DNA from 2 places in the Streptomyces alboniger genome. Region 2 is predicted to be linked to the other one. Evidence: riboswitches for the same ligand, from Rfam matches in the RefSeq annotation. Region 2 holds a riboswitch; the other holds the start of a gene.
The links. A riboswitch is a leader RNA that binds a small molecule or an ion and turns the genes downstream of it on or off. The one in region 2 is predicted to bind glycine.

Region 1: linked by a shared signal. The riboswitch ahead of gcvP (aminomethyl-transferring glycine dehydrogenase) and the one ahead of gcvT (glycine cleavage system aminomethyltransferase GcvT) in region 2 are both predicted to bind glycine.

Annotation. Positions count from the first base shown of each region.
Region 1 covers NZ_CP023695.1:1,147,311-1,152,575, forward strand. The annotation lists gene gcvP (aminomethyl-transferring glycine dehydrogenase) at 52-2,940, opposite strand; glycine riboswitch at 3,136-3,234, opposite strand; gene CP975_RS04890 (PRC-barrel domain-containing protein) at 3,379-3,756, shown strand; gene CP975_RS04895 (DNA polymerase IV) at 4,058-5,265, opposite strand, start outside.
Region 2 covers NZ_CP023695.1:5,578,262-5,583,526, forward strand. The annotation lists gene glyA (serine hydroxymethyltransferase) at 1-66, opposite strand, end outside; gene gcvH (glycine cleavage system protein GcvH) at 78-455, opposite strand; gene gcvT (glycine cleavage system aminomethyltransferase GcvT) at 514-1,647, opposite strand; glycine riboswitch at 1,683-1,797, opposite strand; glycine riboswitch at 1,798-1,903, opposite strand; gene CP975_RS25040 (AAA family ATPase) at 2,035-2,724, shown strand; gene CP975_RS25045 (enhanced serine sensitivity protein SseB) at 2,820-3,602, shown strand; gene CP975_RS25050 (enhanced serine sensitivity protein SseB C-terminal domain-containing protein) at 3,681-4,454, shown strand; gene CP975_RS25055 (ABC transporter permease) at 4,753-5,265, shown strand, end outside.

The sequences.
Region 1 (5,265 bases), 4.4 Mb from region 2:
GGACTCTCCGAACCGGCCCCGACGCATGCCCGTGGCTCACGGGCGCCGCCGTCAGTCCTCGTATGCATCCAGCGGCGGGCACGAGCAGACCAGGTTCCGGTCGCCGTACGCCTGGTCGATGCGGCGGACCGGCGGCCAGTACTTGTCCGCCGCATCGACACCCTCCGGGAAGACGGCCTCCTCGCGGCTGTAACCGTGCTCCCAGTCACCGCCCAGCGCGGTCGCGGTGTGCGGCGCGTTCCGCAGCGGGTTGTCGTCGGCGGCCCACTCGCCGGAGCCGACCTTCTCGATCTCCTGACGTATGGCGATCATCGCGTCACAGAACCGGTCGATCTCGACCAGGTCCTCGCTCTCCGTCGGCTCGATCATCAGCGTCCCCGCCACCGGGAACGACATGGTCGGCGCGTGGAAGCCGTAGTCGATGAGCCGCTTGGCGATGTCGTCGACGCTGACACCGGTCGCCTTGCTGATCGGCCGCAGATCGACGATGCACTCGTGCGCGACGAGCCCGGCCGGCCCGGTGTAGAGCACCGGGTAGTGCGGCTCCAGGCGCTTGGCGATGTAGTTGGCCGAGAGCACCGCGACCTGCGTGGCCCGCTTGAGGCCCTCGCCGCCCATCAGACGTACGTACGACCACGAGATCGGCAGGATCCCGGCGGAACCCCACGGCGCGGCGGAGATCGGACCCACTCCGCTCGCGGGGCCCGCGGCGGGCTGCAACGGGTGGTTGGGCAGATAGGGCGCGAGGTGCTCGCGCACTCCGACCGGGCCGACGCCGGGGCCGCCGCCGCCGTGCGGGATGCAGAAGGTCTTGTGCAGGTTCAGGTGCGAGACGTCGCCGCCGAAGTGCCCCGGCTTGGCGAGCCCCACCAGTGCGTTGAGGTTGGCCCCGTCGACGTACACCTGGCCGCCGGCCTCGTGCACCGACGCGCAGATGTCGGCGACGTGCTCCTCGAAGACACCGTGCGTGGAGGGGTACGTGATCATGAGCACCGCCAGCTCGTCGCGGTGCTTCTCGATCTTGGCCCGCAGGTCCTCGACGTCGATCTCACCGTCGTCGGCGGTCTTCACGACGACGACCTTCATGCCGGCCATGACGGCGCTCGCGGCGTTCGTACCGTGCGCGGAGGACGGGATGAGGCAGACGGTGCGCTGCTCGTCGCCGTTGGCGCGGTGGTACCCGCGTACGGCGAGCAGTCCGGCCAGCTCGCCCTGCGACCCGGCGTTGGGCTGGAGGGAGACCTTGTCGTAGCCGGTGACCTCGGCCAGCCGCTCCTCCAGCTCCCTGATGAGGGTGAGGTACCCCTGCGCCTGCCGGGCGGGCGCGAAGGGATGCAGCTGCCCGAACTCGGGCCAGGTGACCGGCTCCATCTCGGTGGTCGCGTTGAGCTTCATGGTGCAGGAGCCCAGCGGGATCATGCCGCGGTCGAGCGCGTAGTCACGGTCGGCCAGCTTGCGCAGGTAGCGCAGCATCGAGGTCTCGGAGCGGTACTGGTGGAAGACCGGGTGCGTGAGGTACTCGTCCGTGCGCAGCAGGTCCGCGGGCAGCGTGTCCGAGACAGCGGCGTCGAGCGCGTCGACGTCGGCCTCGACGCCGAAGGCGCCCCACACGGCGGTCAGCTGCTGGCGCGTGGTGGTCTCGTCGCAGGCGAGCGAGACGTGATCGGCGTCGATCAGGTGGATGTTGACGCCGCCTTCGCGGGCGGCCGCGACGAACTCCTCGGCCTTGCCGGGCACGCGCACGGTCAGCGTGTCGAAGTACGCGCCGTGGACGACCTCGACGCCACCGGCCGTGAGACCCGCGGCGAGCAGCGTCGCGTACCGGTGGGTGCGTCGCGCGATGGACTTGAGCCCGTCGGGGCCGTGGTAGACGGCGTACATACCGGCCATGACGGCCAGCAGCACCTGAGCGGTACAGATGTTGCTGGTGGCCTTCTCGCGGCGGATGTGCTGCTCGCGGGTCTGCAACGCCAACCGGTACGCCTTGTTGCCGTCGGCGTCGACGGAGACGCCGACGAGCCGCCCGGGCAGGCTGCGCGCGAACTTCTCGCGGACCGCCATGTAGCCGGCGTGCGGGCCGCCGAAGCCCATCGGCACGCCGAAGCGCTGCGTCGTGCCGACCGCGATGTCCGCGCCGAGCTCACCGGGCGAGGTGAGCAGCGTCAGGGCGAGCAGGTCGGCGGCGACGGTGACGACGGCGCCCAGCTCATGGGCCTGGTCGATGACCGGCTTGATGTCGCGTACGGCACCGGAGGCGCCGGGGTACTGCACCAGCACCCCCACGACACCGCGCTCGGCGACCTCAGCCGGGATGCCCTCGCTCAGGTCGGCGACGACGATCTCGACGCCGGTCGGCTCGGCGCGGGTCCGGATGACGGCGATGGTCTGCGGCAGCGCGTCGGCGTCGACGACGAAGACGCCGTCCTTGACCTTGCCCATGCGCCGCGAGAGCGCCATGGCCTCGGCGGCGGCCGTGCCCTCGTCGAGCAGCGAGGCCCCGGAAGTGGGCAGTCCGGTCAGCTCGGCGACCATGGTCTGGAAGTTCAGCAGCGCCTCGAGCCGCCCCTGGGAGATCTCGGGCTGGTACGGCGTGTACGCGGTGTACCAGGCGGGGTTCTCCATCACGTTCCGCAGGATGACCGGCGGGGTGAAGGTCCCGTAGTACCCGAGCCCGATCATGGAGTCGAGGACCTGGTTGCGGTCCGCGAGGGAGCGCAGTTCGGCGAGGACCTCGGCCTCGCTGCGCGCGCCGGGCAGGTCCAGCGCCTCGGCGTTCTTGATCACATCCGGCACCGCGGCGGACGTCAGCTCGTCCAGCGAGCCGTACCCGACCTGGGCGAGCATCTTGGCCCGCGCTTCCGCATCGGGCCCGATGTGCCGCTGCTCGAAGGGAATGCCCTGTTCGAGCTCGGAGAGCGGGATGCGATTGGTGGCAGTCATTGCGGAGGCCTCCTGGTCTGCGCGACCTACGAGGGGTACCACGGCGCGGGTACCCGGACGGCCTCCCCCTCTGTCATCTCAACCTGAGAGCTTCACCGGGGAACGCCCGCGAAGGCGCCGTCCCGGCTTTCACCGTCGGTGAGGAAGGGTTTCGAACGTGCCCGCCCGTACGCCCGCCCTGCTTTCCAGAGTGACCTCATCCGTGCGGTACGGGTGCCTGAGAGATTCCGGGGAGGATTTGCTCCTTCGGCGCCTCCGGAATCGTGACCCGGAGAGCTCTCCCGCACGGGGTCAGCAGCCAGTCGCCAGCCTACCAGCGAGGACCACGGGCGTTCCCTCGAGTGGCCGCCTGCCCCGAAGTGCTCTTACGTAGTGAGTACGAGCGGACAAAGATGAGTTATGCCCACATCCGAGACCCCGCGACCAGCTGGAGGGCCCGTGCAGACCGATATCGATCCGCGCAACCTGATCGGCCGCAAGGCGTTCGACCGGAACGGGGCCAAGATCGGCACGATCGACGAGATCTACATCGACGACGCCACCGGCGCACCGGAGTGGGCGGCCATACGGACCGGCCTGTTCAGCCGCGACGCCTTCGTCCCGCTCGAACCGAGCGAACTGGTCGACGACGGCACTCTCCACATCCCCTTCGAGCGCGCCCTGATCAAGGAGGCCCCCGACTTCGGCGTGGGCCGCCATTTGTCTCCCGCCCAGGAGCTCCAGCTCTACCACCACTACGGCCTGGACACCACGCCCCCACAGCCCCCGCCTCCCGACCACGACTTCGGCAACCTGGCAGACCGAGACCCCACCTGACCCACGCCCACCCCCGCAGCAAACCCCGGGCCCTTCATCCCGGCCCCGCACTCGCCCCCACCCACGGCGCCCAGCCGAGCAGACCCCGCGAGCCCGCCCGTCGCCCCTCAAAGCCACGCGGCACGTGTCGCCTCCGCCTCCTCTGGCGCGCCGAAACACCCCCCCCCACCGCGCCCAGCCGCCGCTGCATCAACCACCCCCATGCCCTCGCGGTCAGCCCGGCCAGCCCTCTGCACGGCCGCCCAGCGCACCCGCCCGCCCGCCGGAACCGCACGGGCCGACCCCAGCCCCTCAGGCTCCCTCAGCTCAACTCCACCACCCCGGCCCCCGCCGCTGCCTCACTCCGCGTCCCCACCCCCACCAGCGGCAACGGCTCCGCGGGCTCCAGCTTCGGATCGTCGGTCCTGAACGTCCGTACCCGCCCCGGCTCCGACCCCGGCGTCTCGAACCGCACGGTCACCCGGCCCAGGCCGCTCCCCTGCACCCACCCGTGCCCGTACTCGGCATGGCGGACATCGATCCCGGCGGCCCACCTCCGCTCCACAGGCACCGCCGGCTCCTCGGCCTGCGAGACGGCCTCCGGCTCCCCGGACACAGCCTCCCCGGGCGCGGGGGCATCCACCTCGCCTCCCGTCTCCCCCTGCGCCGCCTCCCCCTGCGCCGCCTCGGCCTGCGCCTGGGCGAAGAGGTCCTCCTGCGTGTAGTCGGCGAGCCCCGAAACACCCACACCGAGCAGCCGCACCCCGCCCGTGGTGTCCACGGACTCCAGCAGCCGCGCCGCGGCCTCCCGCACCACTCCGGGATCGTCCGTGGGCCCCCGCAGCGTCTCGGACCGCGTCAGCGTCGAGAAGTCGAACCGCCGCACCTTCAGCACGATGGTCCGCCCGGAGTGCCCCGCCGCACGCAACCGCTGCACGCACCGGTCGGCGAGCCGCGCGACCTCCGCCCTGACCCGCACCCGGTCGTGGATGTCCACGTCGTACGTGTCCTCGACGCTGACCGACTTGCTCTCCCGCTCGGCCACCACGGGCCGCTCGTCGAGCGCCAGCGCCATCGCGTACAACGATCCTCCGTGCGCCTTGCCCAGCAGCCGTACGAGCTCGTCCTGCCCGGCCTCCGCGATCTCCTCGACAGTGGTGATCCCGGCCCGCCGCAGATGATCGCCGGTGGCCGGCCCCACGCCGGGCAACGTCCGCACCGACATCGGCCCCAGCAGCGCCCGCTCCGTCCCCGGTGCTATCAGCCTGAGCCCATCCGGCTTGGCCTCCTCCGAGGCGATCTTCGCCAGCATCTTGGACGCGGCGAGCCCCACCGACCCGGTCAGCCCCGTCACCGCCCTGATGTCCGCCCGCAGCCGCTCCCCCACCGCCCTGGCCGACGCCTCGTCATCGGCGACACCACCCGCCTCCAGGTCCACGAAGGCCTCGTCCAGGCTCAGCGGCTCCACCAGCGGCGACAGCTCCCGCAGCAGGCCCATCACCTGCTCGCTGATCTCGCGGTAGAGCCCGA
Region 2 (5,265 bases):
CTCGGCGTCGACGGCGGCGGCGACGTCCGGGTCCAGCTCGTGGAGAGGGGTGTTCAGAAGCGACATCGGGGAGATCCTTAGCTGCCGGAGAACTCGGTGTACTCGTCCGCGGAGAGCAGGTCCTTCGGCTCCTCCGTGGTCCGGACCTTGAAGAGCCAACCGCCCTCGAACGGCGCGGAGTTCACCAGCGAGGGGTCGTCCACGACGTCCTGGTTGGCCTCGACGACCTCGCCGGTCACCGGGGAGTAGAGGTCGCTGACCGACTTGGTCGACTCCAGCTCACCGCAGGTCTCGCCCGCGGTCACCGTGTCACCGACCTCCGGAAGCTGCACGAAGACGACGTCGCCGAGCGCGTTGGCCGCGTGCTCGGTGATGCCGATCGTCGACACGCCCTCCTCGGCGGCCGACAGCCACTCGTGCTCCTTGCTGTAACGCAGCTGCTGGGGGTTGCTCATGACCTGAATTCTCCTGTACGCGGGTGGGTGCTGCGGAACGGGGACGATGTGCGGGCAGTCACTTCTGGCGCTTGTAGAACGGCAGCGCCACGACCTCGTACGGCTCGTGGGTACCACGGATGTCCACGCCGACGCCGGGCGTGCCCGGGGCCGAGTGCTCCGCGTCGACGTACGCCATCGCGATCGGCTTGCCCAGCGTCGGGGACGGGGCGCCCGAGGTGACCTCGCCGATGACCTTGCCGTCCGCGACCACCGGGAAGCCCGCGCGCGGGACGCGGCGGCCCGCGGCGATCAGGCCGACGAGCTTGCGCGGCGGGGCGGACTCGGCGCGCTCGGCGGCGGCCGCGAGCGCCGCGCGCCCCACGAAGGTCTCGGACCGCGACGTCTTCTCGAACTTCACGACCCGCCCGAGCCCCGCGTCGAACGGCGTCAGCTCGGCGGTCAGCTCGTGCCCGTACAGCGGCATGCCCGCCTCCAGGCGCAGCGTGTCGCGGCAGGAGAGGCCCGCGGGGACCAGGCCGACCGGCGTGCCCGCCTCCATCAGCGCGCCCCACAGCTTCTCGGCGTCACCGGGGGCGACGAACAGTTCGAAGCCGTCCTCGCCGGTGTAGCCCGTGCGGGCGATCAGCGCGGGGACGCCCGCGACGGTGCCGGGCAGGCCCGCGTAGTACTTCAGGTTGTCCAGGTCGGCGTCCGTCAGGGACTTCAGGATGCCGGGGGACTCGGGGCCCTGGACGGCGAGCAGCGCGTAGGCGTCGCGATCGTCGCGGACCTCCACGTCGAAGCCCTCGGCGCGGGCGGTGAGCGCGTCGAGGACGACCTGGGCGTTGGAGGCGTTGGCGACGACCATGTACTCGGGGGCCTCGGGCTCGCCGAGCCGGTAGACGATCAGGTCGTCCAGGATGCCGCCGTCCTCGGCGACGATCATCGTGTAGCGGGCGCGGCCGACCCCGATGGAGCCGATGTTGCCGACCAGCGCGAAGTTCAGGAAGTCCGCGGCCGCCGGGCCGGTGACGGTGATCTCGCCCATGTGGGAGAGGTCGAAGAGACCGGCCTTGGTGCGCACGGCGTTGTGCTCGTCGCGCTCGCTGCCGTACCGCAGCGGCATGTCCCAGCCCGCGAAGTCGGTCATGGTCGCGCCGAGCGACCGATGGACGGCGTCGAGGGCGGTCAGACGGGGGGCAGTGCTCATGAAGGGAACTCCCAGGGCATGACGGGCGAGGTCGATCCTCCCCATCTGTCATCGGAACCTGAGAGGTTCGCCACGACCACTCGGCCTGCGAGGGTCACGGCTTGCACCTTGGGTGGAGCCGACGGCTGCCGGCCCGCTTTTCAGATGTGCCTCGCCCGCGCGGTACGGGGCCTGAGAGATTCAAGGGAGGGACTTGCTCCTTCGGCGCCCCGGAGCGTCGTACGACGCCTGCCGGGAACTCTCCCGCGCGGATTCAAACGGCCGGTATGGAGTTGGCGCGCACATCATTGCACGCGAGGTGGACGAGGGGGACTCATGGTCGAGTAATCCCCTTGTGCGGCATTACCTTCTCTTTACACTTGCCGGGGAAAGCAGTACGTGACCGCTATGGGGAGGCAGATCACGGTGCGCAGCAGGACGAGTGTGTACGCCACGACCACGGGGGTGGCGCTGCCCAAGCAGGCCGCCGCCCCGCTCGGGGAGGACTGCGGCCGGCTCCCCGTGGCCGTCGTCCGGGATCTGCGCCACCGGGCCGGGCACAGCCCCCACCGGCTCTCCTTCGACGAGGGCGACCTGGTCGTCGTCTCCGGGCTGCCCGGCGGCGGAAAGTCCACGCTGATGCGGCAGGCCGTCACGGGCCCCCGCATCGACTCCCAGGACACCCGCGACCGCTGGGCCCGCCGCATGCCGCGCCTGCTGCCCTACGCGCTCTACCGCCCCCTGGTCCGCCTCGCGCACTACGCGGCGCTGCGCCGCGTCCTGCGGTCCGGCGCCGGCGCCGTCGTGCACGACTGCGGCACCCAGCCCTGGGTGCGCCGCTGGCTCGCCCGCGAGGCCGCGCGGCGCGGCAGGACCCTGCACCTGCTCCTGCTCGACGTCCCCGCGGACACCGCCCTCGCCGGCCAGCGCGAGCGCGGCCGCGGCGTCTCCCGGTACGCCTTCGCGCGCCACCGCAGAACCGTCGGGCGGCTGGTCGGTGCCGCCGAGCGCGGCCGTCTGCCGCGCGGCTGCGGCTCGGCGGTGCTCCTCGACCGCGCGGCGGCGCAGGTCCTGCGGGGGATCGCCTTCGACCGCTGAGGACGCCCGACGCTAGGGTTTCGGCCGCAGGCAGCCGCGACCCGCGGGCAGCGGTCGTGGGCAGGGGTTGGACAGCGCGAGCAGGGGTTGGACAGATGGACTTTCCGGCGCAGGCACATGCCCATCCGTACGGCGGATGGCCGGGCAATGAACTCGAAGAGGTCCTCGCGGCCTCCCTCGGCGCCCCCGCGTCGGCGGGCGCACGGATCGTGGAGGTCCTCGGCCGCAGCCGGATATGGATCCCCCTGCCGAACGGCGGGGGCCCCGACAGCGGCACCCTCGACCTGCCCACCCTGGAGATCGACGGCCAGGCGTACGTCCCCGTCTTCACCTCCGAACAGCAGTTCCGCCAGGCACTCGGCGAGGCGGCCGACCGCATGGGACACACGGTCGCACCCGCCGTCGAGTTCGCCCGCGGCCTGCCCCCGCAGCTGGGCCTGGCCCTGAACCCGGACGGCACGGTCGGCGTCCCGCTGCCGCCCCCCGCGGTCGCCGAGCTGTGCCGGGCCGGGCGCACCCCGCTGGACGGGCCCACCACCGGCGGCCGCGTACGCCTCTTCGAGCCGGACTGGCAGGAGGACCCCGTGGACTTCCTCGCCGCGGCCGGCCGGGAGTTCGAGGCGGCCGGCGTCGTGCTCACGGCGCGCCGCTGCCTGGCCGCCATCGAGACGGACGACCCGACCCTCTTCGTCGGTGTCGAACTGTCCTCCTGGGAGGGCACCGCCCGCGACCTGCCGATGGAGGCCCTGGGCCGCGCCCTCGGCCAGGTCCCCGTGCCGTGGCCGGTGAACCTCGTCCTGCTCGACGTGGCGCAGGACCCGGTCGCCGACTGGCTGCGCGTGACGGTGCGGCCGTTCTACCACCGGATCGCCGCTTAAGCTGGTTCCATTCCTTGGGCCCAGTGACTGGGCCTATTCCTCGGGTCCGTTGAGTTCGTCACGAAGGGGCGGTTACGGGTGAGTGCGTCGGGCACGGCCGCGGCCGGACAGGTGGAGCAGGTGCTGCGCCAGGTGACGCCGGGGCGTTACGACGCGTACGAGGCGCTCCTGCGCGCGCTCGCCGCCGACCAGGTGTGGATGCTGCTCTGGCACGGCCAGGCCGGCTCCCCCGACGCCCAGTACGGGAACATGGAGATCGAGGGCCTCGGCTACGCCCCCTGCGTGACCTCCGCCCAGGAACTGTCCGCGAGCGGCTGGAACCGCAGCTACGAAGTGGTGCGCGGCGTCGATGTCGCCCGCACCCTCTACCCCGACCACTACGGCCTGTGGCTGAATCCGCACGCCCCCGGCGGCGGCGTCGGCATCCCCTGGCTCGATCTGCGCCGCATCTCCACCGGCCTCGACCTGCTGCCCGCCGGGCCCCTCAGGCTCACCGAGCCGAGCATCGAGATCCCCCAGTTCTACGCCCTGTTGACGCAGAACGCGCACCGCACCCCCGCGGTCCGCTCGCTGCGCCGCGCCTGGGTGCAGCCCGCCCTCGGCGCGCCCTATCTGGCCATCGGCCTCGATGTGTACGACACGTCGCCGCCGTCGGTCGACGCGGTGCGGGCGATGATGCAGCAGTCCATCGCGGCCGTCCCGGAGGGGCTGCCCGTCTCGACCGTCGCGATGTCCGACGACTACGACCCGGTCGCCATGTGGCTGCGGGCCAACGCCCGGCCGTTCTACGACCGCGATGCCCAGGCGGCCCCCGCCCCCGCGGGCGGATACGGCTACCCCGCGCAGTACTGAACAGCGCGAACGGACGCGATGTCCGTTCTGATGCTGGTGGGGCCCTATGGGCTCCCGTGAAGCCTTGCACCCCAACTGCCCCGTGTTCGACCATCGTTCACCCGCGTCCGCATAACGGAACACCTCGATCAGCATCACGTTTGCGCATCCATTCCCCGTCAAGTCTGGTAACAGATCGCGACGTGGATGAAGACTCCCGCTCCAGGGGCCTTCGCCCCCTGCGTACGACGGACTGATCACGTCGCTACAGCGGCAAGTGCGGGCCGGTCACCACCGGTTGAGAGGGGTCCCTGCCACGATGACGGCACCATTGCATGACACACCTGCGGACGCGGACCCGACCGAGGACGTCGCCCCCGCAGCTGGTGCAGGGGTGAAGAAGGTCGAGGGCCGGTCCCTCAAGCAGATCGCCTGGAACCGGCTGAAGCAGGACAAGGTCGCCCTCGCGGGCGCCTTCGTCGTGCTGTTCCTCGTCCTGGTCGCCGTCTTCGCGCCCTTGATCGTGAGCCTGCTGGGCCACCCGCCCAACGACTTCCACCAGGAAGAGCTGGACGAGCTGACCAACCTCCCCAAGGGCGCGCTCGGCGGTATCAGCAGCGACTTCCTCCTCGGCGTGGAGCCCAACAAGGGCCGCGACATCTTCAGCCGGATCGTCTACGGGGCACGCATCTCGCTGCTCGTGGCGTTCCTCGCGGCCGTGGTCGCCGTCGCCCTCGGCACGCTCTTCGGCATCATGGCGGGCTACTTCGGCGGCTGGGTCGACGCGCTGATCAGCCGCGTGATGGACGTGCTGCTGTCGTTCCCGCAGCTG